DNA from 4 places in the Desulfovibrio porci genome. Region 2 is predicted to be linked to each of the others. Evidence: predicted binding sites of a transcription regulator. Region 2 holds the regulator's gene; each other region holds the start of a gene.
The links. Region 2 encodes sigma-54, which starts transcription at its own class of promoters, with help from an activator protein. Its sites were predicted from a motif close to CTGGCACGGNNNNTGCTT; they were not measured.
Positions count from the first base shown of each region.

Region 1 (7,862 bases), on a different contig from region 2:
CCGAACTGCCGGGCGCAGACATGAGCGAAGTGACCAGTTTTCTTCACACTGTGGGTCTGGAGCGGACTGCTGAAGGCCGCTTGTGCAAAACAGAACAAGCGACCCTCCAGCAAAATGCCGCGCAGGCCTGGAACGCCCCCTCCCCGGTCTGGGCTCTGGCCCTGGCCCTGGCCGCCTGCGCGCGCGACACGCGCAACCAGGGTTTCCGCCTGGGCAACCCCGGCATTATGACCGGCCTGTTCCCGGCCTTCTGGACCCTGTACAACGCCCTGCCCGAACCGGCGGCCAAAAAACCGGCCGGGAACGAAAAGACAACGGCGGCTCCCGCGCGGCGGCGGATCATCACCACTGCCGTGGCCGTGCCGCCGGAACTCAAGGAAGAAGAATAATTAGAACAGGTTTATCTTAACCTTGCTCCGGCGGCTGTGAGAGCAGACGCCCGCCACAAAGGCGTAAGCGCAGGTTATTTGCGCTGGTACGCGCCAAAGTGGGCGTCTTCAAATTTGAATATAACATTAATCTGCTCTACGTTGCCGGGCGGTCTGACCATGGCCGGCAATCCCGTAATATTCCGCGAACCGGCCTGGAAAGTTACGCAAAGCAAAAGCCCCGCACGGTTATGGACCGGGCGGGGCTCCTTGTTGCGAAAGGCATGGACGCGGCGTTTATTCCTGAGTAAAACGATAGAGCCGCACGGCCAGGGGCTGGATATTGTCCTTGCTCATGGCCGAAACGACAAAGGCGTAGTCCCGGCTCTCGCCCGCCGGGGGGCAGGGGCCGCGGTAATGGCGGGTCAGGCCGCCCTCGGGGATGACGCCCGAACCGTCGTTGGCCCAGGTGCCGCCGCCGAAGAAACGCTCCTCGTCGCCGTACTCCACCAGGCGCACGTCAAAAGACTCCGTGCCGGCGGGCATGTCGGTGACGAGAATTTCAGGAGAGATGCGCGAACAGCGATGCACGTCGCGCAGGGTGACGGCAATGGACATGCCCTGCTCTTCCTCGACCTCTTTGGCGGCGCAGGCGGGCAGCAGCAGGGCGGCGAAAAGCGCGGGCATAAAAAGCCGCGCCGTTTTTGCGAAGACATTCAGACGCATTCAGAGCCTCCAGTGGAGATTGCATTCTCTAGCTCGACAAAGCTATAACCAATAGTCATGGCGAAGACAACAACCATCAGGAGTCGTTTATGTCAATTCTTGCCGACAGCGTAACCGGATACCTGGGCAACGCTTCATGGATCCGCCGCATGTTCGAGGCGGGCGGCCAGCTCAAGGCGCGCTTCGGCGCGGAGAACGTCTATGACTTCAGCCTGGGCAATCCCGACCTGCCCGCGCCGCCCGCCGTGGCCGAAGGGCTGCGCGATTTCGCCGAACACGCGGGCGAACCCTTCGCCTTCGGCTACATGCCCAACGGCGGCTTTCCCTGGCTGCGCGAAAAACTGGCCGCACACCTCAGCACCGAACAGGGCGTCAAGCTCACGGCCGACGACGTGCTGCTGAGCTGCGGCGCGGCGGGCGGGCTGAACGCTTTTTTGCGCGCCGTGCTCAATCCCGGCGAGGAAATGATCAGTTTCGCCCCCTACTTTGTGGAATACGGCTTCTACGTCGCCAACCACGGCGGCACGTTCAAGGCCGTCATGAGCCGGAAGGACACCTTTGCCCCGGATCTCAAGGCGCTGGAGGAGGCCATCAGCAAAAAGACGCGTGTGGTGCTGATCAACTCCCCGCACAATCCCACGGGCGTGATCTACAGCCGCAAGGAACTCATCGCGCTTGCCGACCTTCTGGAAAACAAAAGCCAGGAATACGGGCGGCCCATCTGGCTGGTGGCTGACGAGCCTTACCGCTTCCTGGCGTACGACGGCGCGGAAGTGCCCTCGGTGCTGCCCCTCTATCCCTATGCCGTGGCCATCAGCTCCTTTTCCAAAAACCTCTCCCTGCCCGGCGAGCGGGTGGGCTATGTGGCCCTCTCGCCCCGGCTGCCGGAAAAAGCCGAGCTCATGGCCGGTCTGACCCTGACCAACCGCATTCTGGGTTTTGTCAATCCGCCGGTCATCGGCCAGCACATCATGGCCAAAGCCCTGGGCAGCCAGGTGGACCTCTCCGTGTACGCGGCCCGGCGCAAGGCCATGGCCGAAGTGCTGCGCGAGGCGGGCTATGATTTCCAGATGCCCGCGGGCGCGTTCTACTTCTTCCCCAAGGCCCCGGGCGGCGATGACGTGGCCTTTGTGAACCAGCTGCTGGAGGAACGCGTGCTGGCCGTGCCCGGCTCGGGCTTCGGCTGCCCCGGCTATTTCCGCCTGGCGTTCTGCGTGGACGAAAGCGTGATCCGCAACGCCGCCGACGGCTTTGCCAAAGCCCGCGCGGCCGTCAAATAAGGAAGCGGGCATGATTCGGCATCCTTTCCCGTCTCTCGTCGCCGCCGTTGCGCGCCGCATCCCGGCGGCCCGGCGTCCGTTGGTCCGCGCCGTGTTCTGCGCCGTGTTCTGCGCCCTGCTTTATGCCTGGCCGTGCGCGGCCCAGGCCAAGGACATCAGCGCGCGGGAAGCGGCGGCTCTGCTCCAGTCCCCGCCCGCGGGACTGTTGATTCTGGACGTGCGCACGCCCGGCGAATTCCGGCAGGGACACCTGCCCGGCGCGCGCAATATGGACTTCTTCGGCGGCCGTTTCGATCTGGACGCGGCGGCCCTGCCCAAGGATCATCCTGTGCTGCTCTACTGCCGCACGGGGCAGCGCTCCGCCGGAGCCGCCGAGGCGCTGGAACAGGTCGGGGTCAAAAACATCCTGCACATGAACCAGGGTATTGAGGCCTGGGAAAAAGCCGGTCTGCCCCTGGAAAAATAGACAGCGCGCAAACGCCAGGGGCTGTCTCTAAGATGAATTTTGTTTCCTGGCAAGAAAAAAGCCGTTCGCGGGCCGGGGATAGCACTCTTCCGGTACAGACCCGGGCCGCGAACGGCTTCTGACACAGTCCAGGGGGCAAAAGACGCTTTTGAGAGGCCGCCCCTGTGTCGTTGGCACGGATACTGCTTCATAGGGGGCGGGGAGGAAGATTTTTCCTCTTCGCCCGTTTTTTACGGGCAAGGTAACTTTAAGAGTGCCAATTCTTAAAGTTAACCCGTTCCAGGAGGCAGCAGCGTGAACTCGGCACTGTACATCGGCGCCACCGGCATGAAGGGCCTGAGCCAGGGCATGCAGGTGACCAGCAACAATCTGGCCAATGTCAGCACCATCGGCTATAAGCAGCAGGGCATCCTGTTCTCCGACCTGATCTCCACGAGCCAGGCCGGTATGGGCGAATGGTGGAACAACCAGGAGAACTCACGCGTGGCCCTGGGCCAGACCGGCAAGGGCGTACAGGTGGACTCGGTGCGCACCATTTTCAAGCAGGGGCCCATGGAGTCCAGCAATACGGTCACGGACATGGCCATCAACGGCAAGGGCTTTTTCCAGGTGACTGACGGCGTGAGCCTCTACTACACCCGGGCGGGCGACTTCCGTCCGGACAATGAGGGCGTCTGGCGCACCCCCACTGGCCTAGCCCTCAACGGCTACAAGTATAATGAGGACGGCAGCCTGGGCGACCTGCAGGAAGTCAAGATCGACAAATTCGGCACCATGCCGGGCAAGGGAACGGCACGGGTGGACCTGACCATGAATCTGAACTCGGGCCAGGACAATGCCGTAAACGCGGACAACCCCTATTTCGGCCTGCTGGGCCTCTACAATGCCACGGCCGCCAAGCCGCTTTCCAGCGGTTCATACAGTTACGCCCAGGGCATGACCCTCTATGACGCCGAAGGCAACGCGCGTACGGTCACGGCCTATTTCGACGGCGCGCCCGACAGCACGTCAGGTTCCATGATCGAATTTCTCATCGCCGCCGGGGCTTCCGCCGCGGGCAAGACCGATGCGGACGGCAACGTCATCCCGCCTTCGCCGGGCGACGGCCTGTTGATGAGCGGCGTGCTGCAATTCGACGCTTCGGGCCGCCTGACGGGCATGTCCGCTTTCACGCCCACAGTGGAAGGCAGCAAAAATCTGGCCGACTGGCAACCCGCCGAACTGAAGGACGGCCTGCCCCAGCTTACCCTGGACGGCGCGACCATGGCCGTGAACTTCGGCGTCAGCGCCGCCGGAGGCTGGCAGAACGCTCCGGCTTCGGCGGCGGATGTGGGCACGGACCAGAGCAAGCTGCCCTCCATGGGGGCGGACGCCGTGCGCGCTAAAGACGCCACCACGGCCTACAACAGTTCCTCGCCCACCGGCGCCTACAAGCAGGACGGCTATGCCGAAGGCGTTCTGAGCGCCATCAGCATCGGAACCGACGGCACGGTGGTGGGCCGCTATTCCAACAGCCAGGATCAGAACCTCTGGCAGATTCCGATCTGCCGCTTCACCAGTGAGGACGGCCTGCGCCGCGAGGGCGGCAATCTTTTTTCCGCCACGGACGACGCCGGCCAGATGGACATGGGCGTGGCCGGCACTGAAAACTACGGCGCCGTGAACGCCTATAATATTGAAGAATCCAACGTGGATATGGCCACGGAAATGGTCAACATGATCATCACCCAGCGCGGTTTCCAGTCCAACAGCAAGGTGGTGACCACGGCGGACCAGATGCTCCAGAAGGCCATGGAGCTGAAGCGCTAGGCTCAGCCCTTATTACATCGCCGTCCGCGCGAACTTTCACGCCGTGCCGGGAATTCCGGACGCCGGCTGCGCCGTTTCTCCGGCGGCCGCGAGAGGGTCCGGCCCGTAAAGGTTGGCCCCCCGCACGCCCCGTTGCAAGGTCATCCGGAGCAGGACCAAAGTATACACGCAGTTCACCAGCAGCAAAAAAAGCGGGATGCCGGGATCACCGCGCATCAGGCTATGTTCCGCCGCAAAGCCGGAAAAGAACTGCACGAGCGCATAGCCCGCCACCCAGCCGCCGCTGTGACCGGCATCATGCAGACGGCGCACCAGGACTGCCAGGCCCGGCAGCAACAGGGGCAGCAGCGCGATGCCCGCCAGCAGAAAAGGCTGGTCGGCGGCAAAACGCAAAAAGACCATGAACGGGGAGGAAAAGAGGTCCGGGTTTTTGCTTGCCAGCAGGCGGAAAACGCGCGGCGGCGTGTACAGTGAAAAGCACAGAGAGACGAAAATAAGCTGGCCCAGGGCGAAATACCAGTATTCGGCGCGACAGGCGCGACCGCGAAAGCCGACGTAGTTGCGCAGCACGCAGCTTTTGAGCGCCGTGGGAAAGTCCATGCCCGCGCGGGGCGCGGGCGCGCCCGCGGAATCCGGCGCGCCCGGCGCCGGTCCGTAACGGTTGGCGGCGTTTGTGCCCTTGCGCATCAGGCAGACTCCCAGGCCGATTACGGCCGGCAGGCTCACGGCCAGCCGTGCCAACTCAGGATGAAAATTGAACCGGTGCGGATCGACGCCATAGAGCCCCCAGAGGGCGTCCAGAGGAGTTTGAAAAAAGATCTGCGCCTGTTTTGCGGCGTTTTGCACCACGATCAGCAGCAAACGCGGAAGCTCGAGATTCAGCAGAAAACCCGCGCGCAACGGGATTCCCGTCCAGAACATCCAGACCAGCCAGAACGCCGCCCCGCCGACGGCCGAAGAGATGAGCATCCCCCAAAACCAGGCTCCGCTGCGGCCCGTATCATGCAGACGGCGGATCTGCGCGCCCCAGGCGGGCAGCAGTAAAAGAAGGAATACCGGGGCATGCGCCAGACGGAGAGCAAATGCGCACCCCCACGAATCCCTGCCGAGAAACAAAGCCAGCCGGAAAGCTCCCTCGACCAGCACGCAGAAGAGCAGAAACCACCAGAATTCGGAACGGCCGGCCCGGCTCTGGAAATCGGCGTATTTTGTGGTCAGGCAGACTTTGACGGCGGTAAAGAACCCCATACTCACCTCCGGCTAACTATGTCCCAGCGGCGCGCGGGCGCGGGCGACTCTGCCACGATACACGCCGCTGCCGCCTTCGGCAACGCCGTGGGCCGCCCCGGCATATTTTGCCGCTGTCCCGATCTGCGCGCCCCAGGGCAGGCGTATCGAAAAATCTTATTTTATTGACCCGGTAGCTCGAGAGACGGACAAAAAAGGGCAAAGCCACTTTTCTCCGCCGTAACGAAGCCCAGGCGGACGGCTGATGTCGGGAGAATACTGCGCCGGCCGTTGTCGCGCCGGCGGCTTGTTTGAGCCGTTCACGGCGAAGCCTTGTTACGGAACAAAACAGCATCGCTACGGACAGCGACAGTGACTTCCCTGGACATAATTTCGCGTAACCAATTGCTGTCTTTATCCGTACGGCTCACAAGCTCACCTACGGCTAAAGCTCCTGCGTCGCAACGGCTGAAGCAAGATTTTCCGGCGCGGGCAAAAAAAATGGCGCTTTTTGCGCGGAGACCGAGCGGAAGGCGGCCCAAGGGCTGTGCCGTTGGCGACTTACGGGCATCGAGAGCAGAGATGTACTCAGGCACGTGAGCAGCAAACAGCGCCGGATGACGCCGCCGGCGCCTAACAGGCTGGGACGGATAATCACGACAAATAACAGACCGGCAAAACTGAAATCAGCCGCGCCCGCCCCGGCTTGCGCGTCTGGAGCCTTCTTGCCCGCAAAAGCGCGATGGGCTATCGTGAACAAATGCACTCCATACCGCGCTATGCGCCGAAACTCTTTCTGCCCGCCGACCTCTACGGCGTGACCGGCTGGCCTCTGGCCCAGAGCCTTTCCCCCCTGCTGCACAACACCGGCTTTCAGACCCTGGACATTCCGGCGGTCTATCTACGCTGGGAAGTGCCGCCGGAACGCCTGCCCGCCTTTGTGGACAGCGTGCGCCTGCTGGGCATCCGGGGCTGTTCGGTGACCATACCGCACAAAATGGCCCTGCTGCCCCTGCTGGACCGGATCAGCGAGCAGGCGGAACTGGCCGGGGCGGCCAACACCATCTATTGGGACGGCCAAACCCTCTGCGGCGACAATACCGACGTGAGCGGCTTTCTGACGCCCCTGGCGGACGCGCCCCTGGAAAACACGGACGCCCTGCTGCTGGGCGCGGGCGGCGCCGCCCACGCCGTGGCCGCCGGACTGCGCCTGCGGCGCTGCCGCAAGGTCTTTGTGACCACGCCTTCCAACCGCAGTCATCTGCCCCTGGCCGAACGCTTCGGTTTTACGCCCGTGCCCTGGGAGCAGCGCCACGACGTGCCCGCCGGGCTGATCATCAACACCACGCCTCTGGGCATGCGCGGCAAGCATGAGGGCGAAAGCCCCTACGACTTCAGCCTGTCCGCCACCGCCCATGTCGCGGACACGACAAACGCGGCCGACGGAAAGGCCTATGCTGATACGGCCGGCATAGCCTACGACATTGTGTATAATCCGCTGGAAACCCGTTTTCTGCGCGAGGCGCGGCGGGCCGGGCGGCGTTGCGTCACGGGCCTGGACATGTTTTTCGGCCAAGGCGACGCCCAGTTCCGGCTCTGGACCGGCAGGTCCCTGCCCCCCGAAGCCCGGCAAAACCTGGAAAAGGCGCTCTACGGCGCGCGATGACGCATAGTCACACGACGGATACACCATGAACATTCTGATCCTGCACGGCGTCAATCTGAACATGTTCGGCAAGCGCGATCCGGCCCATTACGGCACGGCCACGCTCACGGACATCGACGCGGCCCTGGCGGACCTGGCCCGGGAGCTGGGCGCGGGCCTCGTCACCTTTCAGACCAACCACGAAGGGGAGATGGTGGAGCGCATCCACCGCGTCCCGGAGGAAGACATCCAGGCCGTGGTCATCAACGCCGGAGCCTGGACCCACTACAGCTACGCCATCGCGGACGCTCTGGCCATTCTGGCCGTGCCCGTGGTGGAGG
Region 1 covers NZ_VUMH01000007.1:94,245-102,106, reverse strand. Annotated here, with positions in the region: gene FYJ44_RS08325 (carboxyvinyltransferase) at 1-389, shown strand, start outside; gene FYJ44_RS08320 (YbhB/YbcL family Raf kinase inhibitor-like protein) at 666-1,094, opposite strand; gene FYJ44_RS08315 (pyridoxal phosphate-dependent aminotransferase) at 1,184-2,374, shown strand; gene FYJ44_RS08310 (rhodanese-like domain-containing protein) at 2,385-2,840, shown strand; gene FYJ44_RS08305 (flagellar hook protein FlgE) at 3,135-4,649, shown strand; gene FYJ44_RS08300 (DUF805 domain-containing protein) at 4,686-5,897, opposite strand; gene FYJ44_RS08295 (hypothetical protein) at 6,322-6,636, opposite strand; gene FYJ44_RS08290 (shikimate dehydrogenase family protein) at 6,637-7,542, shown strand; gene aroQ (type II 3-dehydroquinate dehydratase) at 7,568-7,862, shown strand, end outside.
Region 1: the regulator sigma-54 is predicted to act here: its motif matches at 3,011-3,028, upstream of FYJ44_RS08305 (flagellar hook protein FlgE).

Region 2 (7,862 bases):
TGCCACAAGGTGGGGCGTGTGCTGAAAAAGGGAAAATTACACTACGTATCTTGCCGGACTTAGTCAATGCTAGCCAAAAAAAACAATTCGGTGTATCAGCAGCCGGATACACGGAATTGCGCATTCAAGCAAAACAGGTGGGAGGACATGAAAACCAAATTTATCTTTGTGACGGGCGGGGTGTTGTCTTCACTGGGCAAAGGCCTGGCGGCCGCCTCGCTGGGCGCGCTGCTGCAGACGCGCGGCCTTTCGGTGACCATTCAGAAGCTGGATCCCTATATCAATGTGGATCCTGGCACCATGAATCCCTTCCAGCACGGCGAAGTGTTCGTGACCGACGACGGGGCTGAAACCGACCTTGATCTGGGCCACTACGAGCGCTACCTCAACGTGCCCATGTCGCGCAAGAACAACACCACCTCGGGCGCCATTTACAACCATGTCATCGCCAAGGAACGTCACGGGGATTATCTGGGCGCCACCGTGCAGGTCATCCCGCATATCACCGACGAGATCAAGCAGACCGTGCTTTCCCTGGCCGAGGGCGAGGGCGCGCCGGACGTCGCCATCATTGAGATCGGCGGCACGGTAGGCGACATTGAGGGCCTGCCTTTTCTGGAGGCCATCCGCCAGTTGCGCTCGGAACTGGGGCGCGACAACTGCCTGAACATCCACCTCACCCTGGTGCCCTATCTGCGTTGTGCCGGCGAGCACAAGACCAAGCCTACCCAGCACAGCGTCAAGGAACTGCTTTCCATCGGCATTCAGCCGGATATTATCCTCTGCCGCTGCGAACAGAGCATTCCTCAGGAAATGCGCAAGAAGATCGCTTTGTTCTGCAATGTGGACCAGGACGCGGTCTTTTCCTCCGTGGATGTGGACAATATTTATGAAGTGCCCCTTAAGTTCTATGAAGAAGGCTTTGACCAGAAAGTGGCCATCATGCTGCGTCTGCCCGCGCGCAACGCCCATCTGGAGTCCTGGGAAAAGCTGGTCCACGACTGTGCCAACCCGCAGGGCAAGGTGACCATCGCCATTGTGGGCAAGTATGTGGATTTGAAAGAGGCCTACAAGAGTCTGCACGAGGCTCTGATCCACGGCGGCGTGGCCAACCGGGTGGCCGTCGAACTGCGCTACGTCAATTCTGAAAACGTGACCGAGCAGAACGCGGCCGCGGTGTTCAAGGGCTGTGACGGCATTCTGGTGCCCGGCGGCTTCGGCTATCGCGGCGTGGAAGGCAAGATCGCGGCCATCCGCTACGCCCGCGAAAAGCGCGTGCCGTTCTTCGGTATCTGCCTGGGCATGCAGTGCGCGGTCATTGAGTTCGCACGTCATGTGGCTGGCCTGGAGGATGCCAATTCCGAGGAATTCAATCCCCTGTCGGACCACAAGGTCATTTATCTGATGACCGAGTGGTTCGACTTCCGCACCAAGAATGTGGAAAAGCGCGACGCCAGCAGCGACAAGGGCGGAACCATGCGCCTGGGCACCTATCCCTGTAAGGTGCAGCCCGGCACCAAGGCTCACGAAGCCTATAAAAAGGATATGGTCGATGAGCGGCATCGCCACCGCTACGAATTCAACAACGCCTTCAAGGAAATTCTGGGACAGAAGGGTATGGTCTTCAGCGGCACGGCCCCAGATGACTCCCTGGTGGAAATCATGGAACTGCCCGACCATCCCTGGTTTTTGGGCTGTCAGTTCCACCCCGAATTCAAGTCCCGCCCCATGGATGCCCACCCCTTGTTCCGCGAATTCATCAAGGCGGCCAAAAAACAATCCAAGGCCTGAGCATGGGATTTTACCCGGTTTGAAGCGCGAAAAAGGGAGGCATTCCGCCTCCCTTTTTCGCGTACTTGGGGCGGCGCCTTGGCGGCTGGGGAAAAACAGCGGGGCGCGCCTATTCCCTGCTTACACCCGCAGACTTCGGCTATTGCATAATTTTTCAGCGTATGGCACAATTCTTGTAAATAAGAAATCCGTTCAGACGTTTCATCTCTTCAGCGTAAAAGAGCAGGCATGGCACTGGAACTTCGTCAGCAATTGAAATTGGCCCAGCAGCTGGTTATGACGCCGCAACTGCAGCAGGCCATCAAACTACTTCAGCTTTCGCGCCTGGAGCTGCTGGAAACCGTGCAGCAGGAGATGCTGGACAATCCTTTTCTTGAAGAGTCTTCCGGTGATGACGCTGTCGATCCGGCCGCGCAGAGCGAGCGCCGGGACGGCGTTGAAGAGGAAGTCTATGACAAGGAATTGGCCAAGGACGCCTCGTGGGAGGATTACCTCGGCGAGTTCGCCAGTACCCCCCGACTGGTGCAGCCGCGCGAGTTTGAAGCGGCGGAAGAAATTTCTCCTCTGGAAGCCCGCTACGCCGCCAAGCCCACCCTGGAAGGTCATCTGCTCTGGCAGTTGCGCCTCTCCACTCTGACCGACGCGCAGAAGGAAATCGGCGAGGTCATTATCGGCAATCTGGCTTCTTCCGGCTATTTGCAGGCCACGCTGGAAGAAATCGCGGAGATGACCATGTCCACGCCCGACGAGGTGCGGACCGTGCTGGAGCGGGTGCAGTTTTTCGATCCTATCGGCGTGGCCGCGCGTGATGCGCGCGAGTGCTTGCTGATCCAGCTGAAAAGCCTGAATTACGATCGCGATCCCATTTTGCTGGAGCTGGTCCAATCCCACCTGGAGGATCTGGAAGCTAAGCGCTACAAGCCGCTGTTGCGCAAGTTCAAGCTGGATATGGAGGAACTCAAGGAATATCTGGACATCATCCAGAGCCTTGACCCGCTGCCCGGCGCGAGTTTCGGCGGCGGCGAACCCACCTACGTGAGTCCGGACGTCTTTGTCTACAAGATGGGCGCTGAATTCATCATTCTGCTCAATGAGGACGGGCTGCCGCAATTGCAGCTCTCCTCGCTCTGCCACATGGACATGGGGCCCTCCTCGGACAAGGAAAAGGAATACTGCGCGGAAAAAATGCGCTCGGCTTCCTGGCTGATCAAGAGCCTGTATCAGCGCCAACGCACGCTGTACAAGGTGGTGGAGAGCATTGTGCGCCATCAGCAGCCCTTTTTCGAAGACGGCGTCACCAAGCTGGCTCCGTTGATCCTGAAGGACATCGCCGACGACATCGGCATGCATGAATCCACGGTCAGCCGGATCACCACTAATAAATATGTAGCCACACCCCACGGGATTTTCGAACTGAAGTTTTTCTTCAACAGCGGTCTTGAGCTGGATGACGGCAGTCAGGTCGGTTCGGAAAGCGTCAAGGCCCTGATCAAGAAATTCATCGCCGATGAGGACCCCAAGGCTCCTCTGAGCGACGAACGCATCGGCGAGATGCTCAAGGACCGCCTGAAAGTGAATATCGCTCGGCGTACGGTGGCCAAATACCGTACGGCGCTGGACATTCCCTCGTCATCACGGCGCAAGGAGCACTTCTGATCCCGCAGCGGTGCTTTGCAATCCCAAGGAGGAAACATGAATATCTCTTTCGCCTTCAAGAACTTCGAGGCCTCCGATCACCTGAAGAAGTATGCCCGCCGCCGCATGGAAAAGCTGGGGCGTTTTTACGGCAAGTCCGCCGGTCTGGAAGTGAATGTCGTGCTTACGGTGGATAAGTTCCGTCATCGCTGCGAAGTGACCGTCAGCGGCGAAGGCCTGCACATTAACGCTACGGAGCAAACCTCCGATATGTATGCGGCCATCGACCTTGTGACCGACAAGGTGGAAGCTCAGATCAAGAGGCAGGTTTCCCGGGTCAAGGAGCAGCGCCGCAAGGCCCGCAACGCCGAGGTGGATGTCTTTACCTATAACCTGGAAGCCCAGCCCGAGGAAAACCAGACCGTGGTGGGCACAGACCGTTTCGCGCCCAAGCCGCTGCATCTGGATGAAGCGCTGATGCAGCTGGATTCCATCGGTAGTGAATTTCTGGTCTTTCTCAATGCCGAAAGCAACCGCGTCAATGTGGTCTACCGGCGGCGCACCAGCGGTTACGCCCTGATCGACCCCGTGCTGTAGGTTGATCCATATTTTTATCCGCCGGGCCGGACCCGTATTTCGGCCCGGCGGCTCTCCGCGAAGCATATGTCATGAGCACGCCACAACCACCCCGCCGCGGCCCTTCCAGCGCGGATTCGTCCGCGGACGCTCCCAGAGTCGTTCCGGAGCGCGCCGTGCAGGTTTGTATTGTCACCGGTCTCTCCGGCGCCGGTAAAAGTACTGCCTTGCAGGTTTTTGAAGATTTGCGCTATCTTGCCGTGGACGGCTTGCCCGCGAGCCTGGCTCCGGAAATGGTCGGCATGATGGAACGGCCTTCCATGAGCCATTTCCAAGGCATTGCTTTGGGCATGGACATGCGCCAGAACAATTTTCTGGATGAAATCAACGACGCCCTGAGTGCCATGGCCGCCAAGGGCATCCGTCCGCTTTTGCTGTTTCTGGAGGCCGACGCGCAGGAGCTCATGCGCCGCTACGCCACCACCCGCCGCCCGCATCCGCTGGAACGCGAAGGCATGGGCCTTGAAGCCGCCCTTGCCGCCGAGCGTAACCGCCTGCGCATCTTGCGGGAAATGGCGGATCTGGTCATCGATACCTCACGTTTTTCCATCCATGACCTGCGGCGCTCCATTCAGAAGCGCTGGAGCGGCAACAAGGATAAATTGCGCGCCATCCGCGTCAATGTGATTTCCTTTGGCTTCAAATATGGGGTTCCCCGCGAAGCGGATATGGTTTTCGATCTGCGCTTCCTGCCCAATCCATATTTTGTGGAAGGTCTGCGTCCCCTTTGCGGCAAGGACAAGGTCGTGTCCGACTATGTTTTCGCCTCGTCCAGTGCTGTGGAATTCCGCAAAAAATTGCTGGATCTGCTTTTTTTTATGCTGCCGTTGATGGAGGCCGAAGGCCGCTATCGCGTCACCATTGCCGTGGGCTGCACCGGCGGGCGGCACCGTTCCGTTGCCATGGCCGAGGAATTGTCACAGGCGCTCCGCCAGGCGGACTATCCGGCCTCTCTGGAGCACCGGCACCTTGAACTTGGCTGAAAAAGCTGGCAGGTTGTGAACCGCGAGGAATGCCATGACGGATGAAAGCAAGACGACACAAGTCGGAATAATTGTGGTTTCTCATGCGGACTACGGTTCAGCCATGTTGCGCACGGCCGAGTTTATTTTGGGGCCGCTGAGCGATTGCAGCTCCATCAGTGTTGATGTGGCGCATGAAGTTTCCGAAACAGTACGCCGCCTGGACGATGCGGCTCAGCGTCTGGACAAGGGGGCGGGCGTCATCATCCTTACGGATATGTTTGGCGGCACGCCCACCAATCTGGCGCTTTCCCTGCTGGGCAGCCATAAGGTGGAAGTTGTTACGGGCGTCAATCTGCCCATGCTGCTGAAAGTTTTCACGTCACGTGACAAACAGCTGGATGAACTGGCCCAGCTTGCCGGCGAGGCCGGGGCCAAGGGCATTGTTGTGGCCGGCAGTATGCTGCGGAACAAAGCCCGCGACAAAGCGGGCGACTGATATATGTGGTTTCGTGTGGACAACCGCCTGGTGCATGGTCAGGTGATCGAGGCTTGGCTGCCGTATACCGGGACCAGACATCTGATTGTGGCCAATGACGAACTGGCTGCGGATATGCTGCGCCAGCAAATTGTGGAACTGGCTGTTCCCCAACGCGTAACCACCCATTTTGTCCCTGTGCGCGATTTGGCGGCCACGCTGGACAAGTGCGGTGAAGACAGTTTCGTGCTGTTCGCCAATTGCCAGGACGCCCGCCGGGCTTGCGACGACGGCATTGAAATGTCGGTGCTGAATATGGGCAATCTGCATTACGGACCTGATAAGTTGCAGTTGCTGCCCCATGTGGCGCTTTCCACGCAGGACAGGGAAGATTTGCGCATTATCAGACAACATCTTGTGCAACTGGACTTTCGCTGCGTGCCCACTGAAAACGTGCGAGGCTCTTATGATCAACTTCTCTGAGCTGATGCAGACAGGGCTTCCATACGCTTTTTTTTTGTCCTGGCAGGGGCGGTGCGCTCATCTTGTATTGTCGGCCTGCTGGACAGACCCCTCTGTTTGGCGCTGATCGCGGGCATCTGTACTTCTGACTGGGCTCTGGCCCTGTCCCTCGGCATTATTCTTGAACTGCTCTGGCTGGATGTGCTGGAACTGGGCAGCGTCGTGCCCCCGTTCGGCAGTCTGAGCTTTTTGCTGCTTTTTCCGTTGGCCGTGCATTTCGGTCTGAATCAGCCGGGAGAGTTGTTGCTGCCCCTGATTCTGGTCATGCTGGCCGCGTACTTGGGCGCTTTTCTGGAACGCAGTCTGCGTATTCATGAAAATCGGCTGGTGGACAGGGTTGAAGCCTGGTGCGCCGGTGACGGCTTTACGCTTGCGCCTGCGGGTGCGGTGTTGCGCGTCGCGCTGCTTCGGGCTTTCTTGCAGTTTTTATTGTATGCCCTGTGCTACGCCTTGTTGTTCTGTCTGCTTGCCGTGCTGACGGCGCGTCAGGCCCTGCCGCAGCTCTTGGTGCTGAACTGGCCCATGCTCTATGCGGCGGCCCTGATGGGGGCGGTGCTTTCGTTGCGCACGCACCGCGCCTATATGGTGCTGGTCGGCAGTCTGGGAACATTGGCTCTGCTGATCTGGGTCGAAGAGAAGGGACTGTTCTGAAGCCATACGACTTTCCATCGCTTTTCGCAGTCGCCCATTGTTTCGACATGCATGCATCTGCTAGGACCTGTTCTTGACATGCGCACCAAGAGCCCCTACAAGGGGGCAACGCGCTCGTAGCTCAGTTGGATAGAGCGATAGCCTCCTAAGCTGTAGGCCGCAGGTTCGATTCCTGCCGGGCGCACCAGAATTAAATCAAGGGGTTACGTCTCTTTTGGGCGTATCCCCTTTTCCTTTCTTGCGACCTGATTGCGACCAAAGGTCGCAAAGACAGCCTCCCAAATTTTTTCATTGCCGAACAATTTCCAGGTACCTGTGTCTGGCTGCTGCTCTCAGCTCGTTATCCATTTTTGGATGCGAGCCTGACAATTTTTTGCGCTGAACTCCATCTGGCCAATCTTCCATATGGCCTGAAGTGAGTGGAGTCTCCTGTCCCTTCCTGCTTTTATCTCCTGATGACTTGCTGCGCCCCCGTGCCCCGCCCTGATTGCTCCCGGACTGTGGGGTAGGTGCGAGACTTAGTCTAGCGCTGTCCCTGGCTGTGCGTGATGCCCAAATTGAACGATTCACCATGCCTCCAGAGGGACTGGCGGCACAGAGCCAAGCCCGGAGAACACAAAAAAAGCTGCTGACCAGAACTTCAGCGGCTTCGCAGAACATTTGTTCTTACAGACAACTAGGTTTAGGACTCATTAATTAAGATAGAAAATAACGATAACTGCGATGCAAAAGGCCGAAAAGAACGTATGCGCACACCGGTCATAGGCATTGCAATCCGTCGCCAGTCTTTAATTCTACAAAACATGTTTTCAATTTTGTGACGCTGTTTATAGAGGTCTTTATCATACGTGACAGGTGTCTTTCGAGTTTTCCTAGGAGGTATACAGGCCGTAATACCTTTTTCAAGTAAAGCCGTTCGGAACCAGTCGGCATCATACCCTCGGTCAGCGAGCAGTTCCCTGGCGTTGGGCAAAGCGTCCAAAAACTGTGCTGCCCCTTTGTAGTCACTCATTTGGCCCGGAGATAAGAGAAGAAGAATCAGCCTGCCTTCACCATTACAAACGGCGTGAAGTTTGGAGTTCAGTCCGCCTTTTGTCCGCCCGATACAGCGGGAAAGAGCCCTTTTTTGAGCAAGCTTGCTGCCGTACGATGGGCTTTAAGGTGGGTGGCATCAATCATTAGCCGCT
Region 2 covers NZ_VUMH01000019.1:27,558-35,419, forward strand. Annotated here, with positions in the region: gene FYJ44_RS13465 (CTP synthase) at 148-1,791, shown strand; gene rpoN (RNA polymerase factor sigma-54) at 2,020-3,447, shown strand; gene hpf (ribosome hibernation-promoting factor, HPF/YfiA family) at 3,484-4,023, shown strand; gene rapZ (RNase adapter RapZ) at 4,095-5,045, shown strand; gene FYJ44_RS13485 (PTS sugar transporter subunit IIA) at 5,080-5,523, shown strand; gene FYJ44_RS13490 (PTS sugar transporter subunit IIB) at 5,527-5,985, shown strand; gene FYJ44_RS13495 (hypothetical protein) at 6,037-6,675, shown strand; tRNA gene FYJ44_RS13500 (tRNA-Arg) at 6,786-6,862, shown strand; partial or broken gene FYJ44_RS13505 (IS5 family transposase) at 7,368-7,862, opposite strand, start outside.

Region 3 (7,862 bases), on a different contig from region 2:
CCTCCGGCGTGCTGTCCAGGCCCATGGGTCTGGTCTGGAGCAGGACGATCTGGTCGTCTTCGTCCACGGCCCACTCCAGATCCTGCGGGTACTGATAGTGACGCTCCAGTTCCAGGGCCATTTCCACCAGCCGCCGCACCTGCCCGTCACTGAGGCAGGGCACGTCCCGCAGTTCCTCGGGCACGTCGGCCAGCGCGCTTTCCACGCCCTTGTCCGTGCGCGCGAGCTGCAGGCGCGTCTCCTTATGGGCGATGGTGGCCTGAGTGATTTTGCGGGTGGCCCGCGAAACCAGCCATTGATCGGGCGTGCCCGAGCCGTCCACCACCATTTCGCCCAGTCCCCAGAGGCCGTTGATCAGCACGCAGTTGGAGCGCAGGTCCACGGGATGACGCGAGAAAGCCACGCCCGCGGCCTTGGCCTTGACCATCTCCAGACAGCAGAGGCCCATGCCCGTGGCGTCCAGGGCATAGCCGTGCGCGGCCCGGTAGGTCAGGGCGCGCTCGGAAAAAAGGCTGGCCATAACCTTTTTGAAGGCCATGAGCAGGTCCTGCCGCCTGACGCCCAGAATGCTGCGGTACTGCCCGGCGAAGGATTGCACCCCGTCCTCGGCGACGGCACTGGAGCGCAGGGCCGCCACAATGTCGCTTTCCGCGCCGAAGGCTTCGTCCCAGGCCGCCAGCATGGGGTCGCTCACCGTGTCAGGCACCTCGGCTTCCAGGATGAGACGCTGCACCTCCTGGGAGGCCGCGCTGATGGTGGACGGCTTTTCGGTGTCCACCGACCGCAACTGGCTGTAAATATTCCTGAACAGGCCGCTGCTGCGCAACAGAAAAAGCGTCCCCGCCTTGATGGTGATGGCGAAGCCGCGCGGCACGGGCATGTCCAGCATGTTGCGCAGTTCCCCCAGGTTGGCGTTTTTGCCGCCTACGCTGTAGGCCATGCTGGCGTCCACCTCGCTGAGAGGCAGGGTCAGGGAAGTCACGTCGCCGCGCGCGTGCTGCTCCAACTCGCGTTCAATACGGCCGCCCAGAGCTTCCACCGCCGCGCTGAGATCCCGATGGCGCTGATTGGAAATGTCGTTGAGGCAGGCCGCCATGCGTTCGCACTGAAGGATGGCCCGGCGCGCTTCCTTGCGCACCTGCCTGGTTTCCAGGCTGCGGTCGCCGCGCTGGGCCGCGTTCAGCCCGGCCAGAATGCCGGCCAGGTCGGCATTGGCCTGCAACAATTCCTTGAAGGAGGCGTAACGGCGGGTAAAGGCGGCCATGGCCTGCTCACGGCTGATGCGCGGCGCGAGGCCCAGCAGTTTCCGCAATGTCTGTACGGCGTTCATCTGGGGCGTCCTTTGTCGGCCGGTGTTTGTCCGCCGGGCTGCACGATCACGTAACGCTGGGCCGGGCCGCGCCCTTCCTTGCGCATCAGGCCGAGGCGCACCATCTGTTGCAAGTCGTATTGCGCCGTGCGCATGGAAATGCCCTTGCCAGCCAGGTTCTGATATTCCTGGCGGCTCACGCTGCCCAATACCGCCAAGCGCGGCAGCAGTTCCCGCTGCCGGTGGTTGAGCTGGTCCGGATTCGGGACGGACGGCGCTTCCCCCGTGCCCTGCTCCGAAGTCGGAGCCGGACGCGCGGGCGGATCACGGTGCGTGTCCGGCTCTCCGCCTTTTGTCTCTTCCGGCGTCCGGCTTTCCCGCGAAGCCTTGCCGTCCGGCGTGTCGTTCACCGGCTGGCCGCCGGGATCAAGCTGGATGTTTTCCGCCAGAATCAGATCTCCGTCGCAAAAGGTCAAGGCTCTGGTCAGGGTATTTTTCAACTCACGCACATTGCCGGGCCAGTGGTGGCGCATGAGCTTTTCCAATGCGCCCCGGCTGATCCGGGGAATGGTTCTGGGCATGCCCGGCTCGCGGGTCTTCACGGCCTCATTCATAAAATGGACCATCAGGGCCGGAATGTCCTCTTTGCGTTGCCGCAGGGGCGGGGTGTGAATGGTAATGACGGCCAGCCGGTAGTACAGGTCATCGCGAAAGGAGCCGTCCTGCCCGTCGCCGCGTAGTTCGGCGTTGGTGGCGGCGATGATCCGGGTATCAAAGGGCACGTCGTGGTCCGAGCCCAGAGGACGGATGCACCGGGTGGAGAGCGCCCGCAACAGGGCCTGCTGCACCTTGGGGGTGGCGTTGCCCACCTCGTCCAGCATCAGGGTGCCGCCCTCGGCGGCCAGAAAAGCCCCTTTGCGCGCCTGCTTGGCCTCGGTGAACGCGCCCTTGACGTGCCCGAAGAGGGTGTCCATAAGCAGGGCCTCATCCAGAGCGCCGCAATTGATGGTGATGAAAGGGCCGTCGGCGCGGGCGCTCAGACGGTGAATGGACTCGGAAACCAGTTCCTTGCCGGTGCCTGTTTCGCCCACGATCAGCACATCGGCCAGCACCTGGGAGGCCTTCTGAACCTGACCATACAGCGCCTGCATCGGCAGGGAAGCGCCCACCAGACCCCGGGTCGGCAGATCCGCCGGGTCGGGCAGGTCCTCCACGGCCTCCCGCTGCCAGAGGGCGGTCTGCGCCGCCGCCTGGGAGCGCTGGTCGGCCCTGGCCCGGCGCAGCCGGTTAAGCAGGGTGTCCACGTTCTGCTTGATCGCTTCCAGTTCCAGCGGCAGAGGGGGCAGATTCAGGGGCTCGGCGCTGTCGTCTTCATTGCGGCTGCGCAGCTCGCCGGAAAGCAGATTCAGACTCCGGCCCATGTTGCGGGCGAGCCACCAGAGGCTCAGCCCCAGCAGGAGCAGCCCGCCCAGAAAACAGAGGGTGTAAATGCTCAGCAGCTGTATGCCCGCATGTGTGGATGTAAAGCTGCTGTCCAGCATGGCCAGCCCGCCGACCACCACGCGCGGGCCTTCCGGATTGGGCATGAAGGTCACCGGCGCGTAGCTCACGCTTTCAACCCGCATCTGGCCGCTATTCCAGGCCGTGCCCACCTCCGAAAGAGGAAGCCGGCCGGAGCGGCCCGCCTGCACCTCGGCCACCATGGTCCAATAGTTGAGATGTTCCGGGCCGGGACGAAAGGCCATGCTGAAACCGGGGCGGCCGAAATCCCCGCGGAAACCGGCCCGCACCGCATCGGAACGCAGGGCTTTTTCGCCGGAATCGTTGTCGAGGTTTTCGGACTGGAAAAGCATCCAGCCGTCCTGATCGAAAAAAAGGCTGCGCACTCTGGTTCCCGCTCCGGCACTGATGGGCGCCTCGGGCGAGGAGTACAGCGACATGGTGTCGCGCAACGCGTTGAGATCCAGCGAGAGAATCAGAATGCCCTGAAAATTTCCGGCCGCGTCGTAAATGGGCGTCGAAAAGCGCAGCACATAAAAGGCCAGGCTTTGCAGCGACTTGTCAATGGGCACCATGGAATAGACCACTTCCAGGGGCTGGCTTACGTTCACATGACCGGGCCGCTGACCGGGACTGATGTTGTGAAAGGGACCGGCCGGGGCGTCCAGAGCCACATGGGGCGGCACTGCGATGATCTCGCCGCCGTAGTTTAAAAGGAGATAGCGGTTTTCAGGCGTCAGGCCCATGAAGGCCACTTCGCGGTAACGCAGGCCGTCGGCGCGGGAGCGGAATTTGAGGCGGCGCGCCATTTCCTGCCGGTCCATGGAGCCGGCGGCCAGAATCAGCAGCTGGTTGCGCGTTTCCACCAGAATCTGTTCCAGCGCAAGGCTCATGGCCTGGGTCTGTAATTGTGTGTTGCGCGCTATTGCGCGATTGACGAGATTTGCGAGGCTGCCGCCGGTCACGAAAAAAATCAGCGCCAGAACCGCTGCCAGCAAGGGCAGGCCCAGCAGCAACATGCGGCTTGTCAGGCTGCGGTTCACAAAAAAGGAGGCGGTTTCCACGGAGTTGCCGCCGACGATGAAACCAAAAAAGCGCATGTTCCTCCTTGGTTGCGCAAAAAAGCGCAAGCTCTGGGCCGAATATAGAAAAAAAACACCTTTTTGACAAGGCTGTGAGCGGGATTTGCTGGAATAATACGAAAAAAATCTTTGAAATCACGCAGTGGCACGGGCTTTGCTATTATTTTCACAAATTGCAGTGGCATGTGGTTTGACCGGCGGCTGCGCCGCCTGAAGGGAACCAAACAATTGTGGAGGATACCATGAAGAAAATGCGCAGGCTTTGGACCTGGATTTTGGGCTGCGCGCTGATGCTGCCCGTACTGATGCCCTCAGTGGCGCTGGCGGCCAAGAAAAAGGCCGACGTGGTCATCGTGGCCGACACCCGCAAGCTGGACGGCATTTTGTATTGGTGGGCGGAAATGTATAATGAAAGCCATTTCTTCTTCGCCATTCTGACCATGATCATCATCCCGATTCTCGGCTGTCTTCTCGGCTTTCTCGCTGACATCGTCATGTCCCACATCGGCATTGACCTCAAACACCGCGAACTGGCTGAAAAGTAGCCCGGAAAGGAGGCGGATATGGATTGGCTGTATATTTTGATGCCCATTTCCGGCGTGAGCATTTTCTGGCCCGGCTTGGTTATCCTCGGTTTGGGCGTCGGCATCATCGGTGGCTTCTTCGGTCTGGGCGGCGCCTGGATGGTGACGCCGGGTCTGAATATTCTTGGTTTCCCCATGGCTTTCGCCATCGGCACCGACGTGGCGCAGATGGCCGGTAAATCGCTGATTTCCACCATGCGGCACGGCAAGTTCGGCAACGTGGACTACGCGTTGGGCCTGACCATGCTGATCGGTACCGTTATCGGCGTGGAAATCGGCGCCCAGATGGTCATGTGGCTGGAACGCATCGGTTCCGTGGACAAGGTCGTGCGCTGGCTGTACGTGGTGCTGCTCATCCTGCTGGCCTGGCTGGTCTTCCATGATGTGGCCCTGCGTCGCAAGAAGGAACGCGAAGCCAAGGCTCAGCATCAGGATCTGGACAAGACCGCCGTGGGTCTGGACTGGGGGAGCAAGCTTCAGGCCATCAAGATTCCCCCGGTCGTGCACTTCAAGCATGCCAACATCACCTGCTCGGCCTGGCTGCCCATTATCGTCAGCTTCTTCACCGGCTGGCTGGCCGGCATCCTGGGCATCGGCGGCGGCCTGATCCGCATGCCCGCCCTGGTCTACCTGGTCGGCTGCCCGACCCACCTCGCCGTGGGCACGGACCTCTTTGAAGTGGCCATCTCCGGCCTGTACGGCACGGCCTCCTATGCGTACAAGGGCCGCGTTGAACTGCTGGCCGCCATCATCATGCTCTGCGGCGCTGCCATTGGCGCTCAGATCGGCGTCGTCGCCACCAAGTACGTCAAGGGTTACGGCATCCGCATCGTGTTCGGCCTGGCCGTACTCGGCTGCCTGATGTCCGTTGTGCTCAAGCTCCTCCAGGCTGAATTCCCCGCGTATGCCTGGCTTTTCAGCCCGCTGGCCACTGTTGAAGTGCTGGGCTTCGTGAGCGCCATCTCCATTTACATCACTATCCGGATGGTCCTGGGCGCCAAGGCGGAACTTGCGGCCAAGAAGCAACACGCCGCCGGCAACTAGAAGGAGACAAGCCATGAAAATACGTAGTTTGCTGCTTACGCTGGTGCTGGCCCTCTCCTTTGCTCTCGCGGCCTGCGACTTTGACGGCGGTGTGGAACAGGGCCGTTGCGTGGCCTTTGACCCGGCCGCGAAAACCCTGACCATCGTGGTGGACGTGACCCACGACCAGTTCAATCCCCATTACAGCGGCGGCGTACATACCTACAAGCTGCCCGCCGAAGCCCGCGACATGGGTCCGGTCCCCGCTGTGGGCGGCCGTCTGATGGTCGATCTGGAAAAGTCCTCCCTGCTGCTCTATGATCCGGCTTCCAAGAGCGTCAAGGAACTGCCCGTGCAGTTCACGGATGTGGAAAAGAACATTGGCGCCAAGCATCCCAAGGTGGCGGGCAAGACCTTCCCCATCGTGGACAAGGAAAAGGAAAGCGTCACCATTTACTCCAGGCGTCTGGAAGCCCTGATTACCTTCAAGGTGCCCGCGCCCGCGCTGGATCTGCCGCCCTACACCTGGACGGCCGGCGACGAAATGCGCATCGCCTTCCGCAATTCCGACAAGAATCAGGCCATTCGTATCATGAACGTGAGCAAGACCAACATCTTCCAGAAGTAAACCCGGCAATCCGCCGTAATCCGCCGGACGGGGCTTGAACCCCGTCCGGCGGCGCGGCGCGGACGGAGAAAAATATCATGAACAGCTACAAACAATCCCTGTATGTCGTGCTGATCCGCATCGCGGCCAACCTGCTCATGCTGGGGGCGGTGTTCCTGTCCATGTACCGGGCCTCCCAGTGGTCGTCGTGGCCGTCGGAAGCGGTGTTCTGTTTCTGGTTTTTCGGCATCACCGTACCGGTCTGGATCGGGGCCTTCTATCTGACGCGCCTGGTGCGGCGGCGTTTCCCGGCGGAACATGAAAGCCTGATCGACCTGCCTCGCAAGGGCCGCCAACTGGTGCGCTGGCGCGTGCAGGAAGAAGCAGGGGGCAATTGTCTTCTGGCCCGCTGACGCGCGACAGGAGCGCCCCCGGGCATGAGAGCCGGATGCGGCGAAATTTGCAGGCGCGCGGCGTTCCACGCGTCTCGGACTGATGACAAACCCCGCTTTGCGGGGTTTGTGCCGTTGTCGGCTTGTTTTCAAAGAACTCGCCGAACGGGATGCACGAAATCCGCTCACTTACAGCGGGAATAGGTTCCGCCTGTTCGCGGATTATCGGCGCCGCTGACAACGAACAGCGGCAAAAAGCGCGCGAAACACCGCGCGCTTTTTGCTTGTCCCAATGACCGCTTGCCCGTATAAAAGAAGCCATGACTTTACAGTTCAGCACACCTCTCTGGGACGCCTGTCGGCAGACCCGCCAGCGGCAGCGCCTTGTGGGCAAGGTCAGCGCCTTGCTGCTGGCCGTGGCCCTTTTGGGACTTATCGACGGCCTGCTGGCGGGCATGCGCGCCGGTTCTGACCAGGTGGAGATTCTGTCCGGTCAGGCCGTACCTCTTTCCGGTCCGTCGGCACTCAAAAATCCGCTCAACAGCGACGTGCAGGTGCGCTTCACGCCTGAAAACGCGCCTCTGCATTTCAATCTGGAAGGCTTTTTCACCGGTTACTGGTTCGGCAACGGCATGTGGCGCGGCGAAGTGCGGGCCGAACCCCAGGCCGAACCGGGCAGCTACGAATTACGCTTGTCCTTCAAGGGCGCTACGGCGCAGAGTGCGCAGAAGTTCGTTCTGGTGGTCTGGGCCGACGAAGAGGCGCAACGGGCCGGTTCGCTTTCCTGGATTCGCCGCATCACGGGCTGGAATCCCTTTATGCTGGCCGCATGGTGCGCCGGTCTCGGGCTTGTCTGCAGCGCGCTCACCTATCTGCTGGGCCGCCGCTATTTCCGGCTGCTGACACAACTGGGCTGCGGCGAGGTCTTCCGCGTCAGCGCGGAGGGCGCTCCCTGCCATATCTGGTGCCTGGCTTCCGGACCCGGCACGCCCCGCCCCGGAGAAGCCCGCCAGATTCTGGACGCCGCCGGTCAGCCATTGGGCGAGGCGCGTGCGGAAAAGGCGCACAAGGGCGTTCTGGAACTGGTCATGCTGGACGACGTGCCTGTGCTTCCCGGCTGCCTGGTTTGCCTGCGGCCTCCCGTCGTTCCCAAGCCGGAAGCGGACGAGCGCGGCTGACGGGCTCCGCCGCCTTTCATGCCCTTGCCGCCCGTCAGACCATAGGCTATGCTGTAGGGAAGGACATGGCCCATCCCGGGCCGCGTCAAACAAAGGCGGCTTTTTTCATGTCCAAACTCTGTCCCTGCGGCAGCGGCCTGTCCTTTGCCGACTGCTGTGGCCCCTATATTGACGGCGCGGCTTGGCC
Region 3 covers NZ_VUMH01000013.1:52,128-59,989, reverse strand. Annotated here, with positions in the region: gene FYJ44_RS11930 (PEP/pyruvate-binding domain-containing protein) at 1-1,330, opposite strand, end outside; gene FYJ44_RS11925 (sigma 54-interacting transcriptional regulator) at 1,327-3,909, opposite strand; gene FYJ44_RS11920 (DVU0150 family protein) at 4,134-4,436, shown strand; gene FYJ44_RS11915 (sulfite exporter TauE/SafE family protein) at 4,455-5,519, shown strand; gene FYJ44_RS11910 (DUF4881 domain-containing protein) at 5,533-6,126, shown strand; gene FYJ44_RS11905 (hypothetical protein) at 6,204-6,518, shown strand; gene FYJ44_RS11900 (hypothetical protein) at 6,818-7,675, shown strand; gene FYJ44_RS11895 (YchJ family protein) at 7,783-7,862, shown strand, end outside.
Region 3: the regulator sigma-54 is predicted to act here: its motif matches at 4,034-4,051, upstream of FYJ44_RS11920 (DVU0150 family protein).

Region 4 (7,862 bases), on a different contig from region 2:
AGACGAAGTCCGCTTGCTGCTGATCATTGCCACGCTGCTGGGACATGCTGCTCTGGAAACCCAGGGGCGCATGGACGAGGAGAGCCGTCCCTCGCTGCGGCCCAAGGGCTTTGTGGGCAATTCGGAAAGCATGCAGAAGGTTTATGCCCAGATAGCCCAGGTGGCCCCGTCCGCCACCACGGTTTTATTGCAGGGCGAGTCCGGCACGGGCAAGGAACTGGCCGCCAGAGCCATTCATGCGGCCAGCGCCCGCGCGGCCCGGCCGTTTATTTCGCTCAACTGCGCGGCCCTGCCGGAAAATCTCATTGAGAGCGAACTGTTCGGGCACGAGCGTGGAGCTTTTACCGGGGCCAACGCCACCCGCAAGGGGCGTTTTGAACTGGCGCACGGCGGCACGCTGTTTCTGGATGAAGTGGGCGAACTTTCCCTGATGACCCAGGCCAAGCTGTTGCGCGTTTTGCAGGAACGCACCTTTGAACGCCTGGGCGGCATGGAGACCCTGCATGTGGACGTGCGCTTCATTACCGCCACAAACCGCGATCTGGAGCGGATGGTGGAGGAGGGGAGCTTCCGCCGCGATTTGTTTTACCGCCTCAATGTCTTTCCCATTTTTCTGCCGCCCCTGCGTCAGCGTCCCGAGGATATCCTGCCCCTAGCCAGCCATTTTATCCAAAAATACTCGGCTGCCAACGGGCGGAAGAATGTCCGCCTTTCCTTGGCCGTCATGGACATGCTCCAGCGTTATGACTGGCCCGGCAATATCCGCGAGTTGGAGAACGTCATGGAACGCGCCGTACTGCTGCTGGGCCGCGAAAATCTGGTGCTGCCCCAGCATCTGCCTCCGGCTCTGCACAGCGTGCACTGTGGCGGCCATGGCGGCGATGACCGTTGCGCCCTTCGGCCCGGCCTGGCCGGCAGTCTGCAGGAGCGTCTGGATGAACTGGAGCGGGCCTGCATTGTGGAAGCCCTGGAATCCAGCCGGGGGCAGATCGGCCGGGCCGCGGCCAGTCTGGGACTGACCGAGCGGATCATGGCCCTGCGCCTGAAAAAATACGGCATCAGTTACAAAACCTTTCGCCCCGCCCGCAAGGGTATGCCGCCCGTTGATAGTGACGCCTGAATGTAAATCATCCAAAATGTAGTTTTTGCGGCGGCGGCCCGCACCCAGCGCATAACCGGGGTGAAAGGGCGCTGTTTCACATTGAAAATTGGCTTTGGGTTGCGCGCTCAACTCAGAATGTTGCAAAAATGACAAAATTGTAGATTTAAAAGAACAATATATAATATATTGATTTTACATAATATTCACAAGAAGGATTCTCCCGCTGCCCGGATTGGTGGGAGAATCCTTTTCTTTTTTCGACAAATTTGTTGAAAAAAGAGCCTTCCGCAAGCCGCCCGCTGTATCCCCTCTCCGCATATATCAAAAAAATATTGTGCAAAATTAAATAGATATATAGCCATTCGGTTTGCCATCCGGTCCTGGCATGGATTGTGCCTTAAGGCACATGGGAGGCGCGACATGTGTCGCGTCGGGGAGAAACCATGGCGCCGGTTTCGTCTCTGGAGTTTTTGCCTGGCCGGATAGGGCCGCCGCAGATGCCGGGTTCATGTCGTTCCCGGGAAGACGACGCGACGGAAGTTGCGGGCGGCAGCGGCCATAAGGGAGTTTTGGGATGAACGCTTCGGATACGGCTTTTATCATTATCTGCGCCACCATGGTCATGCTGATGACCCCGGCTCTGGCCCTGTTTTACGGTGGTCTGGTCCGTGCGCGCAATGTGCTTTCCACACACATGCACAGTTACGCCAGTCTGGGTCTGATTACCGTGCTCTGGGCTCTTGTGGGCTACACCCTGGCCTTTGGCGAGGATGTCGGCGGCCTGATCGGCAATTTTTCCTATCTGTTCCTGAACGGGGTCGAGGGCACGGCCGCTCCGGCGGCCTCCAATCTTCCGCACACCGTTTTTGTGGCCTTTCAGTGTATGTTCGCGGTTCTGACAGTGGCACTGGTTTCCGGCGCATACGCCGAGCGCATCCGCTTCTCGGCCATGCTGCTCTTCTCCGGCCTCTGGATGATCTTCGCCTATGCGCCCATGGCCCACTGGGTCTGGGGCGGCGGCTGGATGGCCAAGCTGGGCGCTGTGGACTTCGCCGGCGGCGCGGTGGTCCATATGGCTTCCGGCGCGGGCGCGCTGGCCTGCGCCCAGGCCCTCGGCCCCCGGCTGTCCACAGGTCCGCAGAGCTTCACACCCAATAATCTGCCCTTCACCCTGCTGGGCGGCGGCTTGCTCTGGTTCGGCTGGTTCGGCTTCAATGCTGGCAGCGCCCTGTCCGCCGGTCCGCTGGCCGGTCAGGCCCTGCTGACCACCCATCTGGCCTCGGCCTGCGGCATCCTCGGCTGGATGCTGGTGGAATGGAAGCGCACCGGCAAGCCCACCAGCCTGGGCGCCATTTCCGGAGCTCTGGCCGGTCTGGTGGCCATCACGCCCGGCGCAGGCTTTGTGGGCCTGCTGCCCGCCATGCTTATCGGCTTTATAGGCGGCATGGTCTGCTATGGCGGCGTGCTGCTCAAGAACAGGTTCGGCTATGACGATGCGCTGGACGTGGTGGGCATCCACGGTCTGGGCGGCACCTGGGGCGCGCTTGCCACCGGCCTGTTTGCCAGTGCGGCCATCAACGAGGTGGACGGTCTGTTTTACGGCAATCCACATCAGCTCTGGGTACAGTTCATCTCCGTGCTGGGCACCTGGGTCTTCGTCTATGTGGTGAGCCGTCTTCTGCTCTGCGTCGTGGATGCCATTGTGGGGCTGCGCGTGGCGCCTGAAGCGGAATATGTCGGCCTGGACCTGAGTGAGCATAACGAACGTGGCTATTCGCTGTAAGCCGCAAGCGGCGAAGGGGACATCTCATGAAGAAACTGGAAATCATCATCCGGCCCGGCATGTTGGAGAGGGTCAAGGAAGAGCTCTCAAAGCTGGGCATTCACGGCATGAACTATTCGGAAATAAGGGGCTTCGGCCGCCAGCGCGGTCATACCGAAGTCTACCGGGGCACCACCATGCAGGTGGACTGCCTGCCCAAGATCAAGATTGAACTGGTGCTGCACGACGAGGCCCTGGAAAAGGTGCTCAATGCCGTGGTGGCCACGGCCCGCACCGGCCAGGTGGGCGACGGCAAGATATTCATCAGCGACGTGCAGGACGCGGTGCGCATCCGCACGGGCGAACGCGGCGAAGACGCGCTGTAGGCATTCATATTTTTTGAAATGAAAGGAGACGATGGTATGAGTTCCCCCCGCAACAAGGCGGTATTCAAGGCTGTTGACGCAACGCCGGTGGTTCCCTCCAGCCAGGAGGAAAAGTCGCATGAGGCCGGCGAGATTTTCGGACGCAATGTCTTCGGCCTTGCCGTGATGCGCAAGCGTCTGCCCAAAGACGTCTATCGCAAGCTGGCCAAAACAATCCGTGACGGCGAACGCCTGAATCCGGAAATTGCCGACGTGGTGGCCAACGCCATGAAAGACTGGGCCATTGAAAACGGCGCAACCCATTATACCCATTGGTTTCATCCCATGACCGGCCTGACCGCGGAAAAGCATGACGCCTTTCTCGCGCCTTCGGCCGACGGACAGGTCATCAGCGAGTTCTCCGGCAAGATGCTGATCAGCGGCGAACCGGACGCCTCGTCCTTCCCGTCCGGCGGCATCCGTTCTACCTTTGAAGCGCGCGGCTATACCGCCTGGGATCCTTCGGTGCCGGTGTTCATCATCCACCAGCCCTACGGCGCGACCCTGCACATCCCGACCTATTTCTATTCCTATTCCGGCGAGGCCCTGGACCGTAAAATTCCGCTGTTGCGCTCCATTTCCGCCTTGTCCCGGCAGGCCCTGCGCATCCTGAAGCTCTTCGGCAACACTTCGGCCGGCTACGTGCGGGCCATGGTCGGACCGGAGCAGGAATATTTTCTGGTGGACAAGAATCTGGCCGTGCTGCGTCCGGACATCATGCTGGCGGGCCGTACCCTGTTGGGCGCGCCTTCGCCCAAGGGCCAGGAAATGGAAGATCATTACTTCGGAGCCATTCCCGGCAGGGTCATGAGCTTCATGCAGGACGTGGAAAACGAACTGCTGGCTCTGGGTATTCCGGCCAAGACCCGTCATAACGAAGTGGCCCCCGGTCAATTTGAAATCGCGCCGGTCTATGAAGAGGCCAACATCGCCTGCGACCACAATATGCTGACCATGAACATGATGCGGCATATGGCCGGCAAGCACGGCTTTGTCTGCCTGCTGCACGAAAAGCCCTTTGCCGGAGTCAACGGCAGCGGCAAACACAACAACTGGTCCATGTGCGATTCCGACGGCCAGAACCTGCTCAACCCCGGCACCACGCCGCAGGACAACGCGCAGTTCCTGGTCTTTCTGGCCGCCGTGCTGCGTGCCGTGCACCAGCACAGCACGGCCCTGCGCCTGGGTACTGTGGGGGCGGGCAACGACCACCGTCTGGGAGCCAATGAAGCGCCCCCGGCCATCCTTTCGGTCTATCTGGGCGAACAGCTCACGGAGGTGCTGGACGATATCATCCACGGCAGCCATGCCAGGAACAGGAAGAGCCCGGTCATGGAAGTGGGTGTTTCCACGCTGCCGCCCCTGCCCGTGGATCTTTCCGACCGCAACCGTACCAGCCCCTTCGCCTTTACCGGCAACAAGTTCGAGTTCCGGGCCGTGGGTTCCTCGCAGTCAGTAGCTCCGGTGAACATCGCGCTCAATGCCGCCGTGGCCTGCGCCCTGGATGACATCGCCACCGAGCTGGAGGCCGCGATTTCAGCCGGCGCCAAGCTCAATGCGGCCTTGCAGGATCTGCTGCCCCGGCTGTTCAAGCAACACATGCCGGTGGTTTTCAACGGCAACGGCTATTCCGCCGCCTGGCCCAAGGAAGCGGCCAAACGCGGTCTGCCCAATTATAACAATACCGTGGCCGCCCTGGAACACTACAGCGACCCTGAGGTGATGAACGTCTTTTTGCGGCACGGCATCCTGAGCGAGCGTGAAATTCTGGCCCGCCAGGAAATCTTGCTGGAAAATTACGGCAAAACCCTCTGCATCGAAGGCAATCTGATGGTCAACATGGTGCGTTCCATGGTGCTGCCGCAGTGCCTGGAAGCCCAGACCAAAGCCGCCGACGCGGTGCTCAAGACCCGCGCCGTGCTGGGCGACAAGTCCGCCGCGCGCGAGGAGGGTTATTTCAAACTTCTGCATACCCATATCACGGCCCTGCAGACCGGCGTGGAAAAGCTGGAAAAGGCCGTGGAAAAGACCCAGGGCGTCCAGGACGCTCTGGAACAGGCCAAGGAAGCGCGCGACAGCATTCTGACCGCCATGACCGAATGCCGCGTCCATGCCGACACTTTAGAAAGGCTGGTGGAGGACAGCCTGTGGGTGCTGCCCAAGTATTCTGAGCTGCTCTGGGCGCACTAGGATTGTAGATCGAGTGTTGGGAGCGGGGAAGGTCTCATCCCGGGGGGGAAGATGAACTTATCCCGCTCCCGCCCCCCTGCGGCCCTGCGGCCGTGGGGCGCGTAGCGTCAGCGCCTGTCCGCCGCAACGGACGGCAGCAGCGCGAAGCGTAAGGGCGGGAAGTCTGGCGGCTTCCCGCCCTTAGAGCTTTTTGTAGAGGAAGATATTCGTTCATTCGTCGGACGCTGGGGTGACCCGGCGGCAGCGCCAGGCGTTGGCGCGATGCCGTGCGCGGCGAAGCTGTGCTACGGCTCAAGACAATATTGCAACGGATGGCGATAGCGACTGCATTGAACACGCCCCGCCGTTACGATGCGGTTTTCATCCGCACCCCGTCGGCTGCGGATTGCGGACGCCTTGCGGGCGGAGATATAGGCAACGGTAAAACTCCGGCGGAGCCAGAGGTTCCGCCGGAGTTTTACCGTCATGTAAGGCTTGGGGCTTCAGTCCTGCTTCATTTCCTGAATCAGACCCGTAAGCTTCTGGGCCTGGACGGAAAGGTCCGTCACGGCCTTGGACGCCTCGCCCATGGCTACAGCGATCTGTCGGTTCATATCATTGACCTGCAGGACGGACTGGTTGATTTCCTCGCTGGCGGCGGATTGTTCCTCGCTGGCTGTGGCGATGGCGTTGACCTGATCCGCCGTGGCGTCCACCGTGGTCACGATTTCCTCCAGAGCCGCGCCGGACTGGTTGGCGTAGTCCGTGGCCTGCTCAATCTGCTTCACGGCATTGTCCACGGATTCCATGCTCTTGGACGTGCTTTCCTGGATGGAACGGATGGCGTTGCTCACATCGTTGGTGGAGGCCATGGTTTTTTCTGCCAGTTTGCGCACTTCGTCGGCCACCACAGCGAAGCCTCGCCCGGCTTCACCTGCCCGCGCCGCTTCAATGGCCGCGTTGAGGGCCAGCAGATTGGTCTGGTCGGCAATGTCCGAAATGACGTTCATAATCTGGGTGATGGCCTGGGCATGCTCATTGAGCTGACCCATATCGTCCTTGAGTTCGAGCGAGAGAGTGCGCACCTGCCCGATGCTGTGCACGGCTTTTTCCACAATATTTGAACCGGCCTGAGCCTTGACCTTGGTTTCGGCGGAGGCGGCGGAAGCGGCGGAGGCGTTGCGGGCCACTTCCCGCACCGTGGCGTTCATTTCGTTCATGGCCGTGGCCGCTTCGGAGACACGCCCGGCGGCTTCGTTGGCCCCCTGGTCGGACTGCTCAATCTGGGCCGAAAGCTCCGTGGAGGCGGAGGAGAGGATATCCACAATGCCTTCGAGCCGGTTGGCGGCGGCCAGCATGCCGTCTTTTTTGGCGCTCTCGGCCTGTTGGCGGGCTTTTTCGGCCTCGTTCTGGGCAATCCTGGCTTTTTCCACGGCGGTGTTGGCTTCGCTGGTTTTTTGGGCCGCTTCGTCAATGCGTTCGCGCAGATTGCCGATCATCTGACCCAACGACGCATCCAGAGCGCGGATTTCACGCGGACTACGCGGATGCAGTTTGATTTGGGTATCAAGGTGCCCCTTTGCCACTTCATCCGCCGCGCCGGTCAATTGGCGCAAGGGGGAGCAGATGACCCGCGTCACATACCAGGCCACCAGAATTATCAAAGCCACGATAGCCAGACAGATCCAGGCCTGGTACATGGCATAGCGGTCATTGTTCTCGGCCACCAGGGCGGAGATGCGCTGTTGCTCGGCCTGCACGCTGTCGATATAGACGCCGGTGCCGATAAGGACATCTGTGCCCGGAATCAGGCAGATATAGCTGAGTTTGGGCTGGATGCCCGCGCCGGGTTTTTCAAAGGTGTACTCCACAAAGCCGCCGCCGTTCTTGGCCGTTTTCATGAATTCCTGGACGAAAAGTGTTCCGTTGGCGTCTTTGAGGCCGCTGCAATCCTTGCCGTTCAACGACTTGTTGATGGGCACGTTGATACGCATGCCGTCGGTGGTATAGGTGAAATAATAGCCTTCGCCGTTGGGGAAAAAGCGCTGGTAATCGGTAAGCTGTTCAATAATGGCGTACTGTTCTTTCTTGTCCGTGACGTTTTTGAGGCGGTTGGCCAGATTCTGCGCCTCCACCTCCACCGCGCTCTTTACCCCGTATTCGTATTTCTGGCGCAAGGCTTCGGTGATCTGCGGCATGGTGACATCATTGAAAACCCGTTGTGATACCAGAAAGTTGGCGGTGAACAATGTTCCTATGCCCAGCAGGAAAATGCCGCACAGCGCAATGATCCACATTTTGACGTTCATGGATGTTCTCCTCAATGTCATCCGTATCGCGCATCTGTTGATAATAACTGGCGGCAAACGCCGGGGAGCGCTGGACAGGCGATCCATTCCATGCA
Region 4 covers NZ_VUMH01000004.1:162,680-170,541, reverse strand. Annotated here, with positions in the region: gene FYJ44_RS05755 (sigma-54 interaction domain-containing protein) at 1-1,120, shown strand, start outside; gene FYJ44_RS05750 (ammonium transporter) at 1,677-2,885, shown strand; gene FYJ44_RS05745 (P-II family nitrogen regulator) at 2,912-3,250, shown strand; gene FYJ44_RS05740 (glutamine synthetase III family protein) at 3,287-5,479, shown strand; gene FYJ44_RS05735 (methyl-accepting chemotaxis protein) at 5,962-7,767, opposite strand.
Region 4: the regulator sigma-54 is predicted to act here: its motif matches at 1,483-1,500, upstream of FYJ44_RS05750 (ammonium transporter).